Methylomonas sp. 11b: one gene and its partner. The protein of the gene in region 2 binds, or shares a complex with, the protein of the main gene of each other region. Links are inferred from orthologs where the notes say so. Each region holds a gene or a part of one and is shown on either strand. Other genes may lie near its edges. The genes, in order: accD and accB.

Region 1 (7,806 bases), 1.0 Mb from region 2 along the record:
CGGCAATATCTTTATCCCGCATCATCGCAAAAACTGCGTGTATTCTGACTTCCGGGAAGTATTCGTGCAAATAGTCGATTAGTGTTTGCACAGCTTGCGGGTTATGCCCCACGTCAAGCAAGATTCGCGGCGAGCCGGCAATCAATTGAAAACGCCCGGATAGCTGGGCACTTTGCAAGCCTTGCCGAATTGCATCGTCACTGATCGCTAGTAGAGGCTGTAGGGTTTTTATCGCCATTATCGCCGACGAAGCATTTCGATATTGGTGCTCACCCTTAAAGGCCGGCGGTGGCAAGCGACTGATTTGCGTATCAGCAGACCGCCATTGCCAGTCGTCCGACCGTTTTTGATACGTGAATGCGTTGCCCATTTGCAGTACGGTGGCCCCCACTTGCTGAGCGACTTCGACTACCGAGCGAGGCCCTTGTTGATCGCCAATTATAGCCGCTACACCCGGCCTAAAGATGCCGGCTTTTTCCCGGCCGATGGCTTCTTCAGTATGGCCCAGCCAATCGACATGATCGAGTGCTATCGTCGTCACAATCGCCGCATCGGGATCAACAATATTCACCGCATCGAGCCTGCCGCCCAAACCGACTTCCAGCAACTGAATATCCAGACCCGCGTCGGCGAAAATACTCAACGCCGCCAATGTGCCAAACTCGAAATAGCTCAAACTGGTCTCGCCGCGTGCCGCATCTATACGGGCAAAAGCGTCGCAAATCATCGCATCGGCAACGGGCTCGCCATCAATACGAATGCGTTCGTTATAACGCAAAATATGCGGCGATGTGTAAGCACCCACTCTATAGCCCCCGGCGCGATATATCGCTTCCAGAAATGCCACGCAGGAACCCTTGCCGTTGGTGCCGGCAACTGTAATAGTCAGCGGCTTTTTCTGCTCGGGGTTAAGCTGCCGATATACGCCGGCAACCCGTCCCAATCCCAAATCGATAGGCCGAGGATGTAATTTTTCCTGCCAGTCCAACCAGGCTTGCAGCGAATCAAAACGTGTCATTTCGACCGTATTTATTCCTGAGGCTGCGGATTATCGCTCTCACCCTGATTGCTTAATGGCTCACTGTAAGGAATAACGTCGACCACGTCCGCGCTGCTGCTACCGGCGCACATAATAGCCAGAATACTGGCTATTTTATCGCGCATCTCGCGGCGATCAACGATCATGTCTATGGCTCCGTGTTCCTGGAGAAATTCGCTGCGCTGGAAACCTTCCGGCAACTTTTCACGAACCGTTTGCTCGATGACTCGCGGACCAGCAAAACCGATTAAGGCGTCCGGTTCGGCTACGTTTATGTCGCCCAACATCGCCAGACTGGCGGAAACACCGCCCATAGTTGGATCGGTCATGAAGGAAATATACGGAATTCCGGCTTCGGCTAATTTGGTTAAGGCCGCGCTGGTTTTGGTCATTTGAAACAGCGAGAACAAAGACTCCTGCATTCTGGCACCGCCGCTGGCAGTAAAGACGATGAACGGCACACCCAAACGCAAACTTTCGTTCACGCCGCGCACGAATCGCTCGCCAACCACCGAGCCCATCGAACCGCCCATGAAACCAAAATCAAACGCCGCAGCGACGATACCGGCGCCTTTCAGCGTACCTTTCATCACCACCAATGCATCGTTCTCGTTGCTTTGTTTTTGCGCCTGACTGATGCGATCTTTATAGCGTTTGCTGTCCTTGAACTTCAAAGGATCGCTGGGCTTTAATCCAGCACCGATCTCTTGACGGCCATCTTCATCCAAAAACATATTCAGCCGTTTGCGCGCCGAAATGCGTAAATGGTGATCGCATTTTGGGCAAACGCTTAAGTTTTTTTCTAGCTCGGCGTTGAACAAAATCGCATCGCAACGCGGACATTTATTCCACAAGCCTTCCGGCACGGTGGTTTTCTTCTGCGAGGATTCGGTTCTGATGGCAGAGGGGACCAGTTTTTCAAACCAACTCATTCGGTGTAGTCTCCGCTTGAAAGCTTAAACATCCATGGCTTCGCGCATGGATTTCAACAGGGTGATGATCTCATGCTTGGCTTGCTGAGGATCATCGAGATTTGCTTCTATTTTACTGATCAGCGCGCTACCCACCACGACACCGTCGGCAATAGCGGCGATAGTTTTCGCGGTGTCGGCATCCTTGACTCCGAAACCAACCCCAACCGGCAAAGCGGTATTCTGGCGAATCAGTTGTAATTTTTGTTCGACATCGGCGGTATCCAAATGCCCGGCACCGGTGACGCCTTTCAGCGACACGTAATATAAATAGCCGCTGCCCACTGCATCCATTTTCTGAATCCGTTCAGCAGTGGTGTTAGGCGCCAGTAAAAAAATCTGATCTATGCCGCGCTCGCGCAGCATATGGACGCAAGCCTCGGATTCTTCCGGCGGCAAATCCACGGTCAACACACCGTCAACATCGGCGCGTTGCGCAGCATTGGCAAAATCTTCGTAACCCATGATTTCGATCGGGTTTAGGTAACCCATCAACACCAATGGCGTGGTCTGATCGGTTTTCCGAAACTCGATGGCCATGCTCAATACTTTTCGCAAACCAACATGGTGCGATAACGCACGCTCACTGGCGCGTTGTATTACCGGGCCATCGGCCATCGGATCGGAAAACGGCACACCCAATTCAATGACGTCGGCACCAGCCGCGACCATTTCGTGCAGCAAAGGGACGGTGAATTCCGGATAAGGATCACCGGCAGTAATAAACGGAATTAAGGCTTTACGGCCGGAGGCTCTCAATTCGGCAAATTTGTTAGCTAAACGGCTCATAAACTGATGCCCTCGCGTTGCATAATCGTTTGCATATCTTTATCGCCGCGTCCGGACAAATTAATAACAATGATTTGATCCTTGCGCATGGTGGGCGCCAGTTTCATCGCATAAGCCATGGCATGGCTGGATTCCAGAGCCGGAATAATACCTTCCATGCGGGTTAAGGCATGAAAGCCAGCCATGGCTTCGTCGTCGGTTATGTTCACATACTGGGCTCGACCGGTATCTTTCAGCCAGGCATGCTCAGGGCCAACGCCGGGATAATCCAGGCCGGCGGAGATAGAATGGGTTTCGATGATTTCGCCATCGTCGTCAGCCATCAAATACGTCCGGTTGCCGTGCAATACGCCAGGACGGCCGGCACATAGCGGTGCTGAATGACGACCGGTTTCAACGCCGTCGCCGGCCGCTTCGACGCCGATCATTTTCACGGACTTGTCGTCGATAAACGGATAAAACAAGCCGATGGCATTGGAACCGCCGCCCACGCATGCCAAGAGCACGTCGGGCAAGCGGCCGGTTTGGTCGATGCATTGTTGACGGGCTTCACGGCCAATCACAGCCTGAAAATCCCGAACCATTGCCGGATAGGGATGCGGACCGGCCACGGTGCCAATAATATAAAAAGTATTATCGATATTGGTCACCCAATCGCGCAGAGCTTCGTTCAATGCGTCTTTGAGGGTTTTAGAGCCTGATTGCACAGGCACCACGGTGGCGCCCAACAACTTCATTCGATAGACATTCAGGGATTGGCGGGCCACGTCCACTGCGCCCATGTACACCACACACTCCAAGCCCAGACGCGCCGCGACAGTCGCGGTGGCAACGCCATGCTGACCGGCGCCGGTTTCGGCGATGATGCGGGTCTTGCCCATGCGCTTAGCCAACAGGGCTTGACCGACCGTGTTGTTAACTTTGTGTGCGCCGGTATGATTGAGATCTTCGCGCTTCAGATAAATCTGCGCACCGCCCAAATGCTTACTCCAGCGTTCTGCATGATACAGCGGCGACGGTCGACCGACATAATCCTTGAGATCGGCATCCAACTCGGCGAGGAACTCCGGATCCTGCATATAGCGCTGATAGGCTTCGTTCAATTCGGTAATGGCCGGCATCAGCGTTTCCGCCACAAAAATACCGCCGTAAGGCCCGAAATGGCCCCGGGCATCCGGCATATCGTATCTTTCTGTCATAGTTCTCAAGTCGCTTGATTAGTTTTTCTTATAAACGCAGCCATTTTCGCTGCATCCTTGATGCCTTTCCCGGCCTCAACACCGCTGCTCACATCCATTGCATACGGTTTTACAGCTTTAATCGCTTCCCCGGCATTTTCCGGCGTCAATCCGCCCGCGAGAATGATCGGCAAACTGCGGGTCGTCGGAATCAAATCCCAGTCAAAACCGCTACCGCTGCCGCCCTGCATTCCCGGATGATAGGCATCCAACAGTAATCCGGCCGCATCGTTGTATTGCTTTTGCAACCCTAGAACGTCCGTATCCGCTTGCATGCGAATGGCTTTGATATACGATTTATCGTAAATCCGGCAACCATCTGCAGGCTCATCGCCATGAAATTGCAGGCAATCCACCCTTACTTTATTCAAGACTTCACGAATCAAAGCCGGCGCGGCATCGACGAACAAGGCTACCACGTTAACAAAGGCTGGCAATGCTCTGCTGATGCTTGCGGCTTGTTCGATGCTTACGTTTCTTGGACTGGGCGGATAAAACACCAAACCAATAGCATCCACGCCCAAATTGGCGGCACAAAGCGCATCTTCCACTCGGGTAAAGCCGCAAATTTTAACGCGGGTACGCATCCAAAGCCTCACAAAAAATGGCGGCGTAGGATAACACAGCTATCCGATATGTCATGTCGGGACCAATAAAAAAAGGCTGACCCTTGTCAGCCTTTGTCCGACGGCTCTTCAGGCGGGCGTCAATGGGCATGATGATGGTCGTGATGATGACCGGCAACGCCATGCGTCGTTTCGTCCTGATGACTATCTTCCGGTTTCAAATCTTCGACTTCGGCTTCTTCATGCGTTGCCGGCAAACTATCCTCAACAGCACCTTCGTGTTCATGAGCGCGCGCCGCCGCTTGATTGACTTGATCCGCAGCGTGCACCGAGACGCCATGTTTATAAACCATCAGACCACCCAGATCGGCGGCAAACGCCAACAAGGCGGCTAAAATCGCCGCCATCAACAAGTACAGCGTGTTAGCTGGTCCGACTATCAGCCCTTTGCTAAACAAACGCCACGCCGACAGCGCAGTAGCCAGACTCAATACCGAAATACCCAGATGCTCATGATGCTCCATGATCTCGTGAACATCACCACCATGCGCCACACTCCCTGCCGCCACTAAACCGGCCGCCACGGTAAGCGCGGCAAACACGGTACCCAGATACAGAAATGCGCCGGCTATCTGCCGCCACTCCGAGCGCTTCGCCACGCTGCCGATCAAATCCAGAGTGAAGAACATAGTCAACAACGCAATCGGGAAATGCACCAGCAAGGGATGAATATTTTGTAACGCAGCAACGCCCGGCAATAAACTATCCAGACTTTCCGAAGGAGATTGCCGCACCAGCACTTCTAGGAAGGACAATAAGCTCTCCACCCCACCGGCCACTCCTCCACCGTTATCGCCGCCACCATGCACGGCAAACGTCAAGTGATCGTTTAGACCCCACATAAAATCTCCCCCGCTTCAGTTTTGCGCGGATACTACCACGATAGGCCTTAGCCTAGTTAATCGTCACTTGGGTGGACATAGTCAAGGCCCTGGTTTTACTTTCCAAAAACTCGGTGCCTTGTTGCTGGATAAACATCACTTGCAATTTCTCAGCATCGGCAAGTTTCATCCCTTCTTCCTGCCCCAGGCACAATAAAGCGGTAGACCAGGCGTCGGCTATGGTCGGGCTTTCGTTAAACACACTGACAGCAACTAAATCGTGCGTTACCGGCTTGCCGTTGCGGGCATCCAGAATGTGGCTGTAACGCTTGCCTTTGACGTCGAAATAATGCCGGTAAGTACCCGAGGTCATCACCGACATCGGCGTTTCCTTTGGTAATGTCACCACTTTGTGCATTTTTTGTTCGCCCGGCAGCGGTTTTTCCACCGCAATCCGCCAGGCCTTACCGTCCGGTTTGCTACCCAGCGCTTTTAATTCGCCGCCGATTTCCACCAGATAGTTTTGGATACCCAAAGCCTCAAGCGTGTTGCTGATTTTCTCGACACTATAACCCTGGGCGATTGACGACAAATCCACTCGTACATTCGGCAGTTTTTTCGACATATGACTATCGTCGACCAGCTGCAATTTGTCCATGCCGACATTCGCCAAAGCTGCTTGCAGCGCCGCATCGTCTGGGATAGTCAACTCTTCCCCCATGAAACCCCACATCTCGAACAAAGGCTTGATGGTCAAATCGTAACACCCCTGGCTCAGCTTGCTGACGTTGTCGGCCACTTTAAACAAAGCCACGATTTCGTCGCCGACCAGCTGAATATTTGTCGACGTGTTGGCGTTAAATTGTTCGATTGTCGAGTCCGGTCGGTAATTGGATAAGGTTTTATCCAAATCCAGGAAAACTTTTTCAACTTCAGCGCTGACTTGCGCATCATCCCGCGCTTGGGGCGTCCAATAACTGATGTGATACGTAGTACCTTGCGCGAAACCGCTAAAAGTCTTTACTGGCGGCAGCGGCTCCGCACATCCCAGTACCAGCAACAATCCCAGTATTACCGCGATCCATCCTTTCCGTAGCATTAAACCCCCGTGCAATTAACGCAAAAGCGCTGAAATAGTTTTGAAATGGCTATGCCGAGCATCCCGCAACCATTCGAACAACACCGATTCGTGACAGCTCAACGTGACACCTTGCTGCAGCATGCGCTGCAAGGCGTAATCTTTGTGCTGGACTTGGCGCGAACAAACCGCATCAGCCAACACATGAACTTGATAGTTTGCACTTAACAACTCAAGCGCGGTTTGCAACACGCACACATGCGCTTCCTGACCTATCACCACAACCTGCTTCCGACCGGTATCAGTCAGGGCTTGCTTGAAGCCGTCCGCGGCGCAACAAGAAAAACCGGTTTTACTAAAGGTACGGGTATTGCCCGGCAAACACTCGCTAATCTCGGTTTGCGTTGACCCCAGCCTTTGCGGATACTGTTCGGTCAATAACACCGGCACATCTAACAACCCGGCGGCCTGCAACAAGCGCCGACCGTGTGTGAGCATCTGTTGCTGGTCTAAAGCCGGCATAGCCGTCGACAAACGCCCCTGAATGTCCACCACCAGCAAAACGCTGTTGTCAGCGTCCAGTAAATTGGGATGCATCGTCATCGAAATTAGCCGTGCTTCATGATGCGCGCTCGGTCTCGCTGCCAATCCTTGTCTTTGGAAGCTGCGCGCTTGTCGTGCAATTTTTTACCTTTCGCCAGACCGATTTTCAGCTTGGCGCGGCCCTTGATCCAATACATCGATAGCGGAATCAGGGTGTAGCCTTTGCGTTCCACCGAGCCGATCAGCTTGTTCAATTCACGTCGGTGTAACAATAATTTTTTCTTGCGTACCGCGTCCGGATTGACGTGGGTGGACGCCGACAATAAAGCCGACACATGCGCCCCACTCAGCCAAGCCTCGCCGCGTCTGATCTCGACATAGCTCTCTTTCAGCTGAATCCGGCCGTCACGCAAGCTTTTCACTTCCCAACCTTCCAATACCAAACCGGCTTCGAAAGTCTCGTCTATGGTGTACTCGTGGGAAGCCTGGCGATTAACCGCAATCGTGTTATCGGTGGCTTTGTTGTCCTTCTTGGATTTTTTGGCTGCCATTCTGTAGCGAAGTTTTTTTAAACTGACTGAAAACGTGAATTTTGATATTTTACTCACACACCCGTTAAATAACGATATAAAAACACAAGGGCTCCCCAACATGACCGATAAAACCCCATCCATCCACGGCGAATGGTCCTCCCGTTTCGC
Region 2 (16,802 bases):
TTCTTCCGGAATCTGCACTAGTTCGCCCATTGCCAGTTTCCTACCGCTAATTCGGCTAAACACCCACATCTCGATAAATAGCAGCAGCATGCAGAGTAAAAACACCGCCCAGCCTTCGAAATCATGTAGAAACCCTTCAGCCATCTCCGTACCCCAGTTATCGACCAGGACCCCGATGACACCTATCCGGAAACTGTTCATGAAAATAGTCAACGGCATCGAGGACAGAAAAATCAGCAATTTCTGCCAGAAAGGGCCTTTAAACAAATATGCGCACAGAAAAGCCAAACTGGCCAACGGAAACAAATAACGCAATCCGCTACAGGCATCGACCACTTGCAACTTATAGCTGCCCAAATCGATAACATTCCCTTCCAGGTAAACCATGATGTCGCAAGCCCGTATGAATTCCACGCCCAGCCAGGACGAAATCAATTGCAGCTTTGAAGACAAGTTATTCAGTATGAAGGATGGAAACGGCACCATGAAAATTAGAAACAACAGGGGGATAGCGCCAACCCGCAACCCGCGTAGACCAAAAGCACTGGCAAACATCCCCGTCAAAACCACCAGAAACGCATACTGCTCCATGGTTTTTATGGTTGCCAACCCGCCCAGAATAAAAAGAATCAATCCTAAGCCTATAATGCCAAGCCCGGGCAGCGATGCATTAAATCCTTCGACCAAAACCAGTTCGCCGCGCCGCGCCCACAGCAGATAAATGGTGATGACAGGGATGAAAAAGCCGTGGCTGTATTCTTCGACGTTAGTCCATGTCGTCGCCATTTCGATAAGGCTATCTCTGAACACCACGCACAGCAGCAATAAAGCCGCACCCCATAATGACCAGACAATGGCCGGTTTCGTATTCTCTGTATTCATTCCGTGTCGAAAATAAGAATTGATGTTTAAATTTCTCCCATACCGGCACTATTTGTTACGCGGTATGGAAATTTGGTCCTACTTACTAACCCGAGCAATCGCAATAGCGCTGACCGGTAAATCTAACCATTATCCCCGAGCTTTATTAAAGCCAAGTGACACATCATTACGGGCAAATAACATACCTTTAGGCATCGGGGTCGACAGTGAAAATCGGGTTTCTTTTGTCTTCTTCATTCAATTTAGCTTTTTCTTCAGGGTAAATATGCCAAAAAGATTGATCGATAGCACCGTCTGTGTAGCTGTTTTTACGGTCATGGGTAAATGGACACCACCAGTTTTCCACCACCTTCACCAAGTAAGCATGCCATTCGAATAAGCCCACGCTCACCGGACAATACCAAGTGCAATTCAAAATCCAGAATAATTTCGATTGCGCCATGCTGAATTTGAATGATCCGTCCATCGTAATCTGATTTTTTAAATCATACCGGTGACTCGCCCTGGCCGGTAAAAAATCTCCCCATTTTTTGACATTTTCCGCACCGACCAATTTCAGACTGAAATAAGTCAAATAAGCACTGGTAATCACAAACGGCAAGGTCAAAATCGGCAAATAGATAAACAGCAAACCGATAGCTCTGGATATTACCGGCATCTGTTTATGATGGCAGCCGATATTGACGCGGTCTGCACAAGATTCGCAGGCTTTCATGTTTCTTTCTCCTCTGGAGTCGTTATTATTATTTGCTCGCTATTGAGCAGTTGAAAAATGCTGCGACAACCTTCGCAACAGAATTTTTTTTCGCCCAGCAAAGTATTGAGCTCAAAACCGGGAATCAACACCCGCTGACCGCACAAACCGCATTGGGGCTTGGAATCCACCATGATTGACTATAGCCGGCTGGATACTGCACAAAAAAAGGTTTTCAAATAATCGGTCTCCGGCAAGGCGGGATGAATCGGATGATCCGGGCCTTGACTACCGGCACCGAAAAACACCAGGTGTCGATCAATGTGGCGCGCCGAAGAGCGCAGAATTTCATGCAGATTATCTCTACTCAAATGATGCGAACATGACGCCGAGACCAAAATACCATTATTCGACAAAACTTGTAGCGCCAAATGATTCAAGCGTCGATAGGCTTCATACCCGGCTTTGAAATCCTTTTTGCGTTTAATCAGCGCTGGCGGATCCAGTATGATCGCGTCGTAATGCTGCTGCTGTTCACGTGCTTGCTTCAAAAACTCGAAGACGTCACTGCGCACGAATTGCATTTTATCCCGCACCTGATTCAACTCGGCACTAGCCGCGGCTAAAGCCAACGCGCTCTCTGAACTATCCACACAACACACTTCCGCAGCGCCTGCCACTGCGGCGGGAATACCCCAGGCGCCAGCATAACTGAATAAATCCAACACCTTTAAACCATGACAAGCTTGCGCAAGCTGCGCCCTGCTGTTGCGATGATCGTAAAACCAGCCGGTTTTCTGGCCCTCTGCGACATTGACTATAAAACGTAGGCCGTTTTCTTCGATTATTAACTGCTCAGGCAATTCACCGTGAGCCAGTTCCGGTTCCAAGGACAGACTTTCCAACTGGCGCTGACTATTATCGTTTTTCAGCAGAATAGCGGTTGGCGCCAGCAGCTCAAGTAGAACCTTGACCAGCAAATCCTTATACCGCTCCATTCCCGCAGTAGTAATTTGCACGGAAAGCACAGCGCCGAAGCGGTCAACCACCAAGCCCGGTAGGCCATCGCTTTCGCCAAACACCAAGCGATAATAGGGTCTATCGAACAAGCGCTCGCGTAAACCCAAAGCTTGAATCAAGCGCGCTTTAAAAAAACTTTCACTGATTTTGATATTGGTTTTACGCGTCAACAAGCGCGCGCAAATGAGTGCATGAGGATTGACATAAGCTATGCCCAAAGCCTTACCGCCGGAATCGTGGACAAGGACTAGGTCGCCGGCCGTAAAATGCTCCAATGGGCTGCGCTGGCTATCAACCTCGTTACTGAACACCCACAAATGCCCTTGCCGCAGGCGTTTGTCTTCGTTTTTTTTCAGAAACAGTTCCGGGTAGCTCATATTGCCCTAAAGTAAGGTAAAGGTGTAACCGCCAATTGACGCGGCAGGCGCCACAATAGCCAAACGGATTTCGACCGTCTGCTCTGGGGCTAGTCCCGTTGGTCTTAACAGGTACTCTGTAGTGCGAAACACCCGCTCTGCAATAACCTGTCCATTAAAATTCAACACACTCAACTTCAAATCCGGCGCCACTTGCGCAAATGGTGCCTGATTGCTAAGCACGGCGCTAAACAAATAGCTGCTATCGCTCTGAACCCGCAAATCGCTATGCGAAACGCTGAATTCCTCAATATTTTTATACGTCGCTAACCGGCAAGCAAAGGCTGCACAGACTTTATCCAAACCCGCCCTGAACTGCGGCTGCATAGTTAAACGATAGCCCTCGAAATACAGGATTTGCGCCAGCAATAACAGCAACGCCAAGTTGGTTGCGACAAACCAAACCGCCGGAGTCTGCGGCCGCTTTTCTGAAATTTGATCATCCGGATATGGCGACTCATCCGCTAGCACCACATCCTCATCTTCACTAAGGAATCGCAACGCATCGAAAGAATTGCCGCATACCTTACAATCCAACAACCCACGCGATTGCCGCAAATGCTCGACGGTAACTTCGTGCTGCTTAGCGCAATGCGGACATCGGCTATACATCTATTCAGTCAGTTTTATAGGCGTCCAATCGACACCAGTCTTCCTGACTGACCGGCGGCGCAACAACGAAGCCCTGCTCGCGATAAGCTGCTGCTACAGATTCGGCTTGTTCGTTCAAAATTCCCGACAAAACCAACTGCCCGCCCGGCCTGACAAATGCGCCAATAGTTGCGGCCAGCTCAATCAGCGGTTTAGCGAGAATATTGGCGAGTACCAGATCAGCTGCAAACGCGGAAAACTGTTCGGGCAGATAATAATCGATTCGTTGCTGTACCTGGTTTTTTTCGGCGTTGTATTGACTGGCGGTCAACGCTTGCGGATCGATATCCACCGCATGCGCCTGCTTGGCGCCCAATAACAGCGCGGCCACGGCAAGAATCCCCGAGCCACAACCGTAGTCGATTAATACTTTGTCTTTAATATCGTTACCGGCCAACCACTCCAAACATAATGCAGTAGTCGGATGCGTTCCAGTACCGAACGCCAAGCCCGGATCCAAAGTCATGCAAACCGTGCCGGGCTCGTGCTGTTCCTGACCACTGGGACAAATCCACAAACGATTGGCAAACTTCATTGCCTGGAAATGCTCCATCCACGCCCGTTCCCATGCCTGATCCTGCAAAACCTCAGCTATCCATTCCTGCAAGGGCTGACCTATGAATTGATTGAACAGCAAGTTGCGTACGATATCCGGATCAGTATCGAGCTCGAACAAGGCGGTGACCCGGGTACGGGTCCAGATTTTTGTTTGATCGATGGCCGGCTCGTACACCGGCTCATCATCGGCGTCGCTGTAAGTCACCGAAACCGCGCCCAGTTCGCTGAAAAACTCCGATATGTCGGGAGCGGTGGTTTCGTCGGTGATAACGGAAAGCTGATGCCAGGCCATAGTTATAAAAAGCTTTTAGCTGGGAAAGGAGACGCCACTTTATTAATCTCCTCGCCCAAGCCGAATTAATGGATACCCAATTTCTTTTCCAGATAATGGATATTTTGCCCACCCTGGGCGAACGCCGCGTCAGCCATGATGCTTTGTTGCAATGGGATATTGGTTTTGATGCCGTCTATCACCATTTCGCTCAGCGCGGTCTTCATCCGGGCGATCGCGCTCGCCCTATCGTCGCCGTGCGCAATCAACTTACCAATCATGGAATCGTAATACGGCGGCACTTTATAGCCATTATAAATGTGCGTTTCGCAACGGATGCCAGGCCCGCCTGGCATATGGAATTGATCGATCACCCCTGGGCTAGGCATAAAGGTTTTCGGATCTTCGGCATTTAGCCGACATTCGATTGCATGACCGGTAAACTTCACCTGCTCTTGCGTGATGGACAAAGGCTCGCCAGCAGCAATCCGAAGTTGCTCCTTGACAATATCGAAACCGGTAATCATCTCGGTGACCGGATGCTCGACTTGCACCCGCGTGTTCATTTCTATGAAATAAAATTGACCTTTCTCGTAGAGAAACTCGAAAGTCCCCGCACCTAGATAACCGATTTCCTGACAAGCCAGCGCGCAACGCTCACCCATCTGCTTACGTTGCTCTTCGGTAATGCCAGGAGCAGGGGCTTCTTCGACGACTTTTTGATGGCGGCGCTGCATTGAGCAATCGCGTTCACCCAAATGTATCGCATTGCCGTGCGAGTCCGCCAACACCTGAAATTCGATATGACGCGGATCTTCCAGAAATTTTTCCATGTAGACGGTGCTATTACCGAACGCGGTACCGGCTTCAGCCTTGGTCATTGCAATCGCATTCACCAAAGCACTTTCGGTATGCACAGTGCGCATACCGCGACCGCCTCCACCACCAGCCGCTTTGATAATGACCGGGTAACCAATTTCCCGCGCCATTTTCAGATTGGTTTCATCATCTTCCCCCAAAGGATCGCCGTTACCCGGCACACAAGGGATACCCGCTGCCTGCATGGCTTTTTTTGCGGCGATCTTGTCACCCATCATCCGAATGGTTTCAGGCCTCGGACCGATAAAAACAAAGCCACTTTGACTGACTTTCTCCGAAAAATCGGCGTTTTCGGATAAGAATCCGTAACCGGGATGGATGGCTTCGGCATCTGTCACTTCGGCGGCACTGATAATTGCCGGGATATTCAAGTAGCTGCCGGCGGACGCGGCAGGCCCAATACAGACAGCTTCGTCGGCCAATCTTACGTGTTTTAAATCGCGGTCCGCTTCGGAATACACCGCCACGGTTTTGATGCCCAATTCGCGACAGGCCCGCAAAATACGCAAAGCAATTTCGCCGCGATTGGCGATAACAATTTTCTCAAACATTAGTCCAGCCCCTTTGTCGGTTATTCGATGATGAACAAAGGTTGGCCGTATTCGACCGGATGGCCGTTTTCAACCAGAATTTGTTTGATTTTGCCGCTTTTATCCGCTTCGATCTGATTCAAAATTTTCATGGCTTCGATAATGCACAAGGTTTGACCATTGCTAACCGACTGACCAATCTCGACAAACGACGCAGAACCGGGCGACGCCGAACGGTAAAAGGTACCGACCATGGGCGACTTAACCACATGACCACTGACTTTTTCTTCAACTGGAGCGGCCGCAACAACCGGCGCTGCGGCGGCCACGGGCGCAGCAACCGGCGCTGCATATTGCACGGGCGCAGCCGCCGAATAACGGCTGATTTTTACTGATTCTTCGCCCTCACGAATCTCAATTTCTGCAATATCGGATTCCTCGATAAGATCAATCAGTTTTTTTATTTTTCTAATATCCATTGTTCTGAGTTCTCTCTAGTAATATCTGATGAGCGGCTTGCAAAGCCAATTGGTAACCGTTCGCCCCCAATCCGCAAATAACGCCAACGGCGATATCCGAAAAATACGAATGCTTCCTGAAAGGCTCACGGGCATGCACGTTCGATAAATGTACTTCTATGAATGCAATCTTGGTTGCCAGCAAGGCATCACGAATAGCCACGCTGGTATGAGTAAATGCGGCAGGATTGATAATGATAAAATCGACACCCTGCCGATAAGCTTGATGTATGTGTTCAATAATTTCGTGCTCGGCATTGCTTTGCATAAAGCTTAATTGATGCCCAAGGGTTTGGGCCAATTGCTCCATTGCCTGCTGGATACTCTGCAATGTTTTATTACCGTATAACCCTGGTTCTCGAATGCCTAACAGATTTAAATTGGGTCCATTGAGAACAGTGAGGTTTGCCATTGCCGATGCTGAACAAAAATACTAAACAAAAAGGAATTCTGCCTAATTTGTAGGTTTTTGTCCAGATAAACCGCTTTTCACTTCATTAGACAGCGTTTTACCGATTTTTCAGTCATTTTGCCGTCAACAACGGCCCAATCACTTCCAACACTTTCTCTCGCGTCAATTCGCCCAACTGATGATGCACAATTTGCCCTTGTTGGTTAATGATTACTGTGAACGGCACAGTATTGATTACATTACCCAGCTGTTGAGCCAACATCGTGGCCCCTTCGCCACCAATCAATACCGGATAATTGATCTTGATACGTTTCAGGTAATCTTCTACTGGCTGCTTCTCTTCAATGGCTATGCCGACAAATTGCACGCCTTTGTCTTTATACTCGTCCTGAAGTTTTATGAACTCGGGAATTTCCTTCAAACATGGCGGACACCAGGTTGCCCAAAAATTGATAATTAAAATTTTGCCTTGCCATTGCGAGACCGACTGCGGCTGATCCGCCAGATCAGGCAAACTGAAATTCAGTTGCGGCGCCGGTTGACTGGTCTCGGTAGCAGAAAAATATTGTCTGGCAAACAGACCCGCCGCTAAACCAATAAAAGCTATGGCGACCACCGTAAGTATAATTTTCTTATTCATAGTTGTTGCAAGGTTTTTAAAAAAGTAGCGGCATCCTGATAGCCAATCACGCGCTGCCCTGCCCGTTCCTGCCCATCGGCGCCGAAAAATATAATGCCAGGTGGCCCAAACAGTGCGAAGCGTTTTAATAAGGCTTTATCTGCCTCATTATTCGCCGTCACGTCGGCCTGCAACACCACGAAGTTCGCCAATTGCTGCTTTACCTGTGGATCCGTAAAGGTATAAGCCTCCATTTCTTTACAGGAAATACACCAGTCGGCATAGAAATCCAGCATCACCGGTTTGCCGCTGGCCGACGCCTGCTGGATGCGTTGCTCTAATTCTGCGACCGAAGCCACCCGCTGAAAGCTTAGACCTGCAGCGGGCTGGGCCTGGGCATTAAAGCCCATTCCTTGCAGCGGCTGAAGCGGATTGCTGTTTCCAGCACTCAAGCCGATCAATTGCAAGACGCCAAACACCAGCATGATGATACCCAGCCCTTTCCAAAGCTTGCGCCAACCCGAGGCCGATTCCGGCAGAGGATCGATGGCGCCCAGAAAGATAGCCGGAATAACCAACAACAAAGACCATAAAAACATCGTCACCGCTGCCGGCAAAATCCGCGACAGCATCCACACCGCCACGGCCAGCATGGCTACGCCGAACACCGCCTTAGTGGAATTCAGCCAAGACCCGGCTTTTGGCAACAGCTTGCCGGCAGACGCTCCCAACAGCAGTAAGGGTGCCCCCATGCCAAGCCCCATCAAGAACAAAGCCGAACCGCCCAACACCACATCGCCAGTCTGACCGATATAAATCAGTGCCGCCGCCAACGGAGCTGCCACGCAAGGCCCTACGATCAGCGACGATAGCGCCCCCATAATGCCAGCGCCAAGATAAGAGCCGTCGCGATGCTTATCGCTAGAGTGATGCAAGACTGATTGCAAGGACTTGGGCAACTCCAAATGGTAAAAACCAAACATTGATAGCGATAACAGCACGAACAAGCCCGAAAACACCGCGATCACCCAAGGCTCTTGAAATGTGGCTTGCAGGTTGCTGCCGAACAAGGCTGCCAGCACACCAAATACGGTGTACATCAAAGCCGAGGCAAACACGTAGCTCAAGGACAACAAAAATGCCTTACGGGTGCCGATTTGGTCGCCGTGACCGACGATGATCCCGGATAAAATGGGGATCATCGGAAATACACAGGGCGTAAAGGCCAACAGCAAACCGAATCCAAAAAAACTGAATAAAGTCAGCGCTAAACTATCATGTCGCAAAGCATTGACGATTTTGTCCTGCTCCGACAACTCGGCTACCGCAGCCGGCTTGACTGGTGCCAAGGCGTCCGCAGCCGGCAAGTCCAAACTCGCTTCGGCTTGCATCGGCGGATAGCAGACCCCACGGTCGGCACAACCTTGAAACTTTGCCAGCAATTTGATCGTTTCGGCCGCCGAGCTTCCGCGTAGTAGCGGTACGTCGATGCTGATCTGACTGCGGTAGATTTGCACCTGGCCAAATTCCGCATCGTGGTAGGCGGCCCCTTCCGGAAGCTGCAAAGGCGTCAATTGCGTCTGCGAAACACCCTGCAATTTAAGCGACAACTTATCTTTGTATAGGTAATAACCTTCGGCTATTTGCCAGCTCGCTTGCACGGTATTTGGATCTTTCAGACTGGCGAAGAACTGAAACGCTTGCTCCGGCGGCAACAACTCCTCTGAAAACAAACCCGGCGTCAAGCCCTTTAAGCCTTTCACAAATTGATTAAGCGCTCCGCTATTTGCAGCGGGCGGCGCTAACGGCAAGGCAACATCCAGCAGCACTTTTTGCGGGGGATAACAGACGCCGGCATCAGCACACCCCTGATATTTAACCAACAGCTTCAGTTGGGTTTGACGGTTTGGATTAATCAACGGCAACACCACGTCGAGCGCATTTCGATAGACCGACACTTCGCCCAAACTCGGATCATGCTCAACAAGTCCATCCGGCATGACTGCCTGACCCAGTTGAATCGCTTCGGTCTGCGATTGAAACTTGGTTTTATCCCGATACAGGTGGTAGCCTTCGACTATCTGCCAGTGCAATTCGACTTTATCGGCGGTGCCTGCTGTGGCCGTTAACTTAAATGCTTGCTCCGGTGGCAAAAAATCCTGACTATCGAGCGCCGCCGCAGTGCGCCAAAAAACAGCCAACAAACATAATAAAATCAGTCGATGCCAAGGCATGAGTCTATCCATTTCAAATAGTCCAGCGAGCCGCGTTCTATCGCAACCGCAATAATTTCCGGGAGTTGGTAGGGGTGTAGGCTTTTCAAGGTCGCCTCAATCGCCGCATAACGGTCTTGATGACTTTTGATGAGTAGCAAATGTTCCTGAGCGGTTTCGATTTGGCCCTGCCACTCATAAACCGAACGCACACCCGGCAGTATATTGACGCAGGCGGCTAATTTTTGGCTGATGAGAACGCCGGCAAGCTTGTCGGCAACCTCTACATCCGGGCAGGTACAAAGAATCAATTGATACATCGCGATATTATCCTGGAAATTGCACCAAGATGCTCTTAGTATTAGCGGCTTTTTACCGCAACCGAGCTGACCATGAAAACCATGCAAATTATGTTTATCGCTTTTTTGATCGTGCCGTTTGTGGAAATTTACGTGCTATTGCAAGTTGGCGGCTTGATCGGCGCCTTCCCCACTATTCTATTGGTGGTGTTTACGGCGGTACTGGGTGCTTGGCTGCTGCGTCGTCAAGGCTTCGCCACCTGGCAGCGCTTCCAGTCCGGGTTGGCGCAAGGCGAAATTCCGGCTTATGAAATGATCGAAGGCCCCATTTTGCTGGTAGGCGGAGCGCTGTTATTGACACCGGGATTTTTCACCGACATGCTCGGCTTCGCTTGCCTAATCCCGACCTTACGCAGAAAGATTGCTCAGTACATCATCGAGCACCATTTGCTGCAAACCCAGGTGGGCCCGGTATTTCAACAAGCACGCAATTCGCAGACTATTATCGAAGGCGAATACAACAAACAAGATTAACAAAGTCTCTTGAATCCGAATCCGCGCCGGAATCGCGGATTCGGAGCCAGCAACTAAGGCTGATTAGCCCTCGGAAGCCGTATTGCTACCCAAGGTATTTTTATCCAAACTCGAATATGCCGGGCACCAGCCTGAATAACTGGTCGCAACCAAGGCCAAACCAACCAACAACATCAATATGCTGGCGGTAAACAGCGAAACGCTCAGCAGTACCACCCCTGAAACCATGCGGACTTTCTTATCTTTCTCGCCGATGTTGTGCTCAAATTTGATCAAACGTTTATAATCGAAGCTCATTTCCAATCCTCTCTGTGTTGTAGTTATTAGTCCCGACGCACGGCTTTCCCTTAAAGGCAAGCAAATATACACAGCTCTTCAAAATCTGCAAGTTATAAAAAATGGACGTCTCTTCTATCATCACCTCTCTAAACGACGATCAACGTCTGGCCGTTTCTGCCCCGATGCAAGCCATGCTGGTACTGGCCGGCGCCGGTAGCGGCAAAACCCGGGTGCTGGTCCATCGCATCGCTTGGCACATCCAGGTCAACCAGATTTCGCCTTATAACATCCTGGCGGTAACGTTTACCAACAAAGCCGCCAACGAAATGCGCAACCGTATCGAAGAGTTACTGGAGACTCCAGCCCGCGCCATGTGGATAGGCACTTTCCACGGCCTGGCTCACCGTTTACTGCGGCAACACGCCAAGCAAGCCAATCTGCCGGAAACCTTCCAGGTAATGGACAGCGACGACCAATTGCGCATCATCAAACGGCTGATGAAAAACCTGAATCTGGACGACAGCAAATGGCCGCCCAAGCAAGCGCAATGGTTTATCAATGCGCAAAAAGACGAAGGCATCCGCGCCAAGCACATGCAGGACAGCGGCGATTTTTATAACCGGCAGATGAAGCAAGTTTATCTGGCGTACGAAGAAGTATGCCAACGCTCCGGCCTGGTGGATTTTGCCGAATTACTGCTCAGAGCTCACGAATTGCTGCGCGATAACGAAGATTTATTGGCGTTTTATCGGCAGCGCTTCGTACAAGTCCATGTCGACGAATTCCAGGACACCAACACCATTCAATACGCCTGGCTGCGCTTACTCACCGAAGGCAACAACAATCTATTCGTGGTCGGCGACGACGATCAATCGATCTACGGCTGGCGCGGTGCCAAAATCGAAAACATCTTCAATTTCCAAAAGCATTATCCCGAACACGGCATCGTCCGCCTGGAGCAGAACTATCGCTCCAGCGGCCATATCCTGAAAGCCGCCAATACCTTGATCGCCAACAACGACAACCGGATGGGAAAGGAATTATGGACCGATGCCGGTGAAGGCCAGGCCATTTCTCTATATTCGGCGTTTAACGAGCAAGACGAAGCCTATTTCGTGGTCGAGAAAATTCGGCAATGGGTTAAGGATGGCGGCTTGCGTAGCGACACAGCGATTCTGTATCGCTCCAACGCCCAATCGCGGCAATTCGAAGAACGCTTGATGACCACCGCCACGCCCTACCGGGTTTACGGCGGCCTACGCTTTTTCGAGCGCATGGAAATCAAAAACGCCCTCGCCTATCTGCGTTTGTCGACTAATCCACACGACGATCCTTCCTTTGAACGGGTAGTGAATACGCCAACCCGAGGCATCGGCGCCAAGACCCTAGACGACATGCGGATTCTGGCCCGCGAACAACAGCTGTCGCTATGGCAAGCAGCCTTGGTGATGTTGGAGAAAAATCAGTTGCCGGCCCGCGCAGCGAATGCTTTGCGCGGCTTTTTAAACCTGATTCTTGCGCTCGGCGAAACGACGAAAGAGCTGAGTCTGCATGAAACCGTCAAACAAGTAGTCGAGACCAGCGGCCTGATCGAACTTTATAAGAAAGAAAAACAAGACAAAGGCGAAGCCCGGGTAGAAAACCTGGAGGAACTGGTCAACGCCGCGCGCTTGTTCGACTACGATAGTGAAAACGCCGAGAACATGGGCGAGTTGGACATGTTTTTAGCGCACGCCGCATTGGAAGCCGGTGAAATGCAAGGCGAAGTCGATGAAGATTGCGTGCAGTTAATGACGCTACATTCGGCCAAGGGTTTGGAGTTCAAGCTGGTATTTCTAGTGGGCTTAGAAGAAGGCCTATTCCCTTCTCAGCAAGCGCTGGACGACGCCAGCCGGTTACAGGAAGAGCGCCGCCTGTGCTACGTCGGCATAACTCGAGCGATGCAACAGCTGTATCTGACCCACGCCGAATCCCGGCGCCTGTACGGCAAAGACAGCTATCCGCGCGCCTCACGGTTTTTGCGCGAACTACCGCAGGAATCAATTCAGGAAATCAGGTTACGCGCCAACGTCAGCAGACCGGCGACCAATAGCGCATCGCAAACCAAAAGCCTGGGCAGCAAGGGTACTTACAAACTGGGCCAGCCTGTCAGGCACGAGAAATTCGGCGAAGGCGTGGTCCTGCAAATGGAAGGCGAAGGCGAACAGGAACGGGTGCAAATCAACTTCCGCAACGCGGGCATCAAATGGCTGATGCTGGCTTATGCCAAACTGGATGCTGCTTAGAATAGGTTGAAGACGCGGCGTCCGGATAAACCGAACGCCGCGAAACAAGGCAAGCCGACTAAAAAATTAGTCGGTGACGATGATAACTTTCAGGGAGTTAGTGCCGCCGCTGGCGCCGGTCAAATCGCCTTTGGTGCGAATCAGCGCATCGCCCGCTTTTACGACACCACGGACTTTCAAAGCCTTAATCAGACTGTCGGTTACGCTGACCGATTCCATCTTCTCTTTGGCAAACGGAATGGGGAATACACCTTTGTAAAGGGTCACACGACCCAGGGTGCGTTCCTGGCTGCTGAAGGCAAAGATAGGAATATCCGAGCTAATCCGCGACATCCATAGCGGCGTGGAGCCCGATTCGGTCAAAGACGCTATCCCGGCGATTTTGGTATGGTTCGCCATATACATTGCAGACATCGCAATGGCTTCGTCCATCCGTTCGAACTTGTCGGTCATCCGGTGCATGGATTTGGTCACGCTAGGTTGCTTTTCCGTTTCCAGACAGATACGCACCATGGCTTGCACGGTTTTCACCGGATGCTTGCCGGAGGCAGTTTCCGCGGACAACATGATCGCATCGGTACCGTCGACAATAGCGTTGGCCACATCAAATACTTCCGCACGGGTTGGGATCGGATTCTCGATCATCGATTCCATCATCTGTGTCGCGGTAATCACGGCCCGGTTCAGTTCGCGCGAACGACTGATCAGCAGTTTTTGAGCGGCTGGCAGATTGGCGTCGCCGATTTCAACCCCCAAGTCGCCACGCGCGACCATGATCGCGTCAGAGGCCAAGATGATTTCGTCGATAACTTCCATGGCTTCCGCACGCTCTACCTTGGCAACCAAGCCGGCGTAAGAACCGGCTGCTTGCAAAAGCTCACGGGCTTCGTTCATATCAGCTGCGGTGCGCGGGAAGGAGATCGCCACGTAATCGGCTTGAATCACCGCAATGGTTTTGATGTCTTCCTTGTCCTTATCGGTCAAGGCCGCTGCAGACAAGCCGCCGCCCAACAAATTGATACCTTTGTTGTTGGACAAATCGCCGCCCACTACCACTTTCGTGTTGACGCGGGTATTGTCGATCACATCGACCACATCCAGGACTACCCGGCCATCGTCCAGCAACAAACGGGTACCGGGTTTAACTTCGCGAGCCAAAGGTTCGTAGCTGATACCCACTTGGGTATTATCTCCGTCAAGTTTGCCCAGATTAATATCCAAGGCAAAATCCTGACCTTCTTCCAGCCAGACTTTGTTGTCTTTGAAGCGTTCGATACGGATTTTGGGACCTTGCAAATCAGCCAGAATACCGACCCTGCGGCCGGTTTTCTTGCTTAATTCGCGAACGCGGTTGGCGCGATCAATATGATCCTGCGCCGAACCGTGCGAGAAATTAAGCCTTACAACATCGATTCCAGCCTCGAACAACTCTTCAAGTACACCGGGCTTGTCCGTAGCAGGTCCCAGCGTAGCCAGGATTTTCGTTCTTCGTAGCAGCATGTAAACCCTTATTTAGCGTTGAACAAAGCAACCGTGGTATCGAGCATACGGTTTGAAAAACCCCATTCGTTGTCGTACCAGGACAGGACTTTCACGAAATTGCCGCCGGTGACTTTGGTCAGACCCGCTTCGTAGATTGAAGAATGTGGGTTGTGGTTGAAGTCCATAGACACCAATGGCTCGTCGTTGATCGCCAAAATGCCTTTCAATGGACCGGCAGCCGCTTCGCGCAAAATGCCGTCGATTTCTTCTTTAGTAGTGTTACGTGATGCCTGAAAGCACAAATCCACCACAGAAACATTGATGGTCGGTACACGCATCGCAAAACCGTCGAGTTTGCCTTTCATTTCCGGCAATACCAAACCAACCGCCGCTGCCGCACCGGTTTTGGTGGGGATCATGGATTGCGTAGCGGAACGCGCGCGGTGCAAGTCGCTGTGGTATACGTCGGTCAACACTTGGTCGTTAGTATACGAGTGGATGGTCGTCATCAAACCGTGATCAACACCGATGGTGTCCATCAAAGGCTTGACTAATGGCGCCAAGCAGTTGGTGGTGCAAGAGGCATTGGAGATAACGGTGTCGGATGCTTTCAGGGTTTGGTGGTTAACACCGTAAACAATGGTTGCATCGACATCATTGCCGCCAGGAGCAGAAATGATGACTTTTTTTGCGCCGGCAGTGATGTGCGCGGACGCTTTAGCTTTGCTGGTAAAGAAACCGGTACACTCGTGCACAACGTCAATACCCAACTCAGCCCAAGGCAATTTGGCAGGATCTCTTTCGGCAAATACGCGAATTTTGTCGCCGTTGATCACGATGTAATCGCCGTCGACAGACACATCGAATGGAAATTTACCATGTACGGTATCGTATTTGGTCAAGTGCGCGTTGGTTTTGGAATCGCCCAAATCGTTAATAGCGACAACTTGGATCTCGTTGGTGCGACCTGACTCGTACAAAGCGCGCATGACATTGCGACCGATACGACCATAACCGTTAATTGCAACTTTAATTGCCATAGAGTTTTCTCCGGGATGAGTGTGAAAGACTTGCGTCGAGATGTGCCAAAAGCACCAAAAATAGACTGGATTGTAGCAACAACCGGCCCTCTACGTCTACCGCCGCGGCGCGCTGCGGCGTGCAGAAATCCCGCCTTTAAACATGGCGGGGCGCTATCCCTGTTAAAGGGCGCTTAACCATCCGGCATCTATAAGCCCTAAAGGCACACGAGTAATCAATAGCGCCGGCTCAATAAAAGGTACAATGCTGTCAACTTTCCACTTACCGCAGCACAACCCATGCAGATTCAATGGTATCCCGGCCACATGCACAAGGCCAGCAAGGAGATCAAGCACGCCTTGCCCGACATCGATTTGCTGATTGAAATACTCGATGCACGCATTCCTTACAGCAGCCAAAACCCCATGCTGGCCAGTCTGCGCGGCGACAAACCCACCATCCGCGTCCTCAGCAAAACCGATTTGGCCGATCCTGAACTGACTAAAAAATGGCAAGCCTATTTGGAACGGGAACAGGCCGTCAAAACCCTGGCCGTCACTACCCAACAACCGGACAAGATCAAACAGATTATTGACTTGTGCGCCAAGATGCTGCCGGAGAAAACCGCCGCCAACAAGGTCATCCGCACCATGATCATGGGCATCCCTAACGTCGGCAAATCCACCATTATTAATGTGCTGGCCGGGCGTACCATCGCCAAGACCGGCAACGAACCCGCCGTCACCAAGCAGCAGCAACGCATCAATATGGGTAATAACATCGTACTATCCGACACTCCCGGCGTACTCTGGCCCAATGTGGAAAACCGCCACAGTGGCCACCGACTAGCGGTAACCGGCGCCATCAAGGATACGGCTTTCCAACACGACGACATCGCACTGTATGCACTGGAATATCTGCGTACAGCCTATCCAGACCAGTTAAGCCAGCGCTATCGTTTGACACCCTTGCCCGAAGAACCACTTGCACTGCTAGAAGCCATCGGCGCGAAACGCGGCTGTTTGCGTAGCGGCGGCATCGTCGAACTGGACAAAGCCGCCAAGCTATTAATGAACGAACTGCGCGCCGGCATCTTGGGCCAAATCACCCTGGAGACCCCCGAGATGATAGAAACGGAAATGTTGGAACTGGCCGTCATCCGCGAGCAAAAAGCCGCCAAACAGGCCGCTAGGCGGCGCGGCGCAGGGCCGCATTTAGCCCCGCCGACATAGCATCACTC

Evidence for each region.
Region 1: the proteins of accB (region 2) and accD are in contact, whole or in part, in a solved structure (PDB 8UXZ), measured with the Escherichia coli proteins. The link is inferred for Methylomonas sp. 11b from one-to-one orthologs.

Annotation. Positions count from the first base shown.
Region 1 is NZ_KI911557.1:490,741-498,546, reverse strand. The notes cover bases 1-2,772. They hold accD (acetyl-CoA carboxylase, carboxyltransferase subunit beta), read right to left. Parts: upstream 1,972-2,772; coding sequence 1,030-1,971; downstream 1-1,029. Other genes in these bases: trpA (tryptophan synthase subunit alpha), read right to left, coding at 1,996-2,772; folC (bifunctional tetrahydrofolate synthase/dihydrofolate synthase), read right to left, coding at 1-1,018. In the rest of the region: more of trpA, read right to left, coding at 2,773-2,799; trpB (tryptophan synthase subunit beta), read right to left, coding at 2,796-3,998; METH11B_RS0102415 (phosphoribosylanthranilate isomerase), read right to left, coding at 4,004-4,624; METH11B_RS0102410 (DUF2231 domain-containing protein), read right to left, coding at 4,744-5,505; METH11B_RS0102405 (FAD:protein FMN transferase), read right to left, coding at 5,558-6,583; METH11B_RS0102400 (isochorismatase family protein), read right to left, coding at 6,599-7,165; SsrA-binding protein SmpB, read right to left, coding at 7,171-7,656; METH11B_RS0102390 (sodium-dependent transporter), read left to right, coding at 7,757-7,806.
Region 2 is NZ_KI911557.1:1,502,152-1,518,953, forward strand. The notes cover bases 4,662-7,458. They hold accB (acetyl-CoA carboxylase biotin carboxyl carrier protein), read right to left. Parts: upstream 6,381-7,458; coding sequence 5,943-6,380; downstream 4,662-5,942. Other genes in these bases: accC (acetyl-CoA carboxylase biotin carboxylase subunit), read right to left, coding at 4,662-5,922; aroQ (type II 3-dehydroquinate dehydratase), read right to left, coding at 6,370-6,831; METH11B_RS0106995 (TlpA family protein disulfide reductase), read right to left, coding at 6,944-7,458. Also shown: VPLPA-CTERM-specific exosortase XrtD, read right to left, coding at 1-882; METH11B_RS0106955 (hypothetical protein), read right to left, coding at 1,070-1,597; METH11B_RS0106965 (class I SAM-dependent rRNA methyltransferase), read right to left, coding at 1,777-2,973; METH11B_RS27685 (zinc-ribbon and DUF3426 domain-containing protein), read right to left, coding at 2,980-3,624; prmA (50S ribosomal protein L11 methyltransferase), read right to left, coding at 3,629-4,513; more of accC, read right to left, coding at 4,579-4,661; more of METH11B_RS0106995, read right to left, coding at 7,459-7,471; METH11B_RS0107000 (protein-disulfide reductase DsbD), read right to left, coding at 7,468-9,684; divalent-cation tolerance protein CutA, read right to left, coding at 9,666-9,983; METH11B_RS0107010 (FxsA family protein), read left to right, coding at 10,056-10,496; METH11B_RS0107015 (YgaP family membrane protein), read right to left, coding at 10,560-10,793; uvrD (DNA helicase II), read left to right, coding at 10,895-13,060; pyk (pyruvate kinase), read right to left, coding at 13,127-14,560; gap (type I glyceraldehyde-3-phosphate dehydrogenase), read right to left, coding at 14,569-15,582; ribosome biogenesis GTPase YlqF, read left to right, coding at 15,862-16,794. UniProt on the Escherichia coli protein: This protein is a component of the acetyl coenzyme A carboxylase complex; first, biotin carboxylase catalyzes the carboxylation of the carrier protein and then the transcarboxylase transfers the carboxyl group to form malonyl-CoA.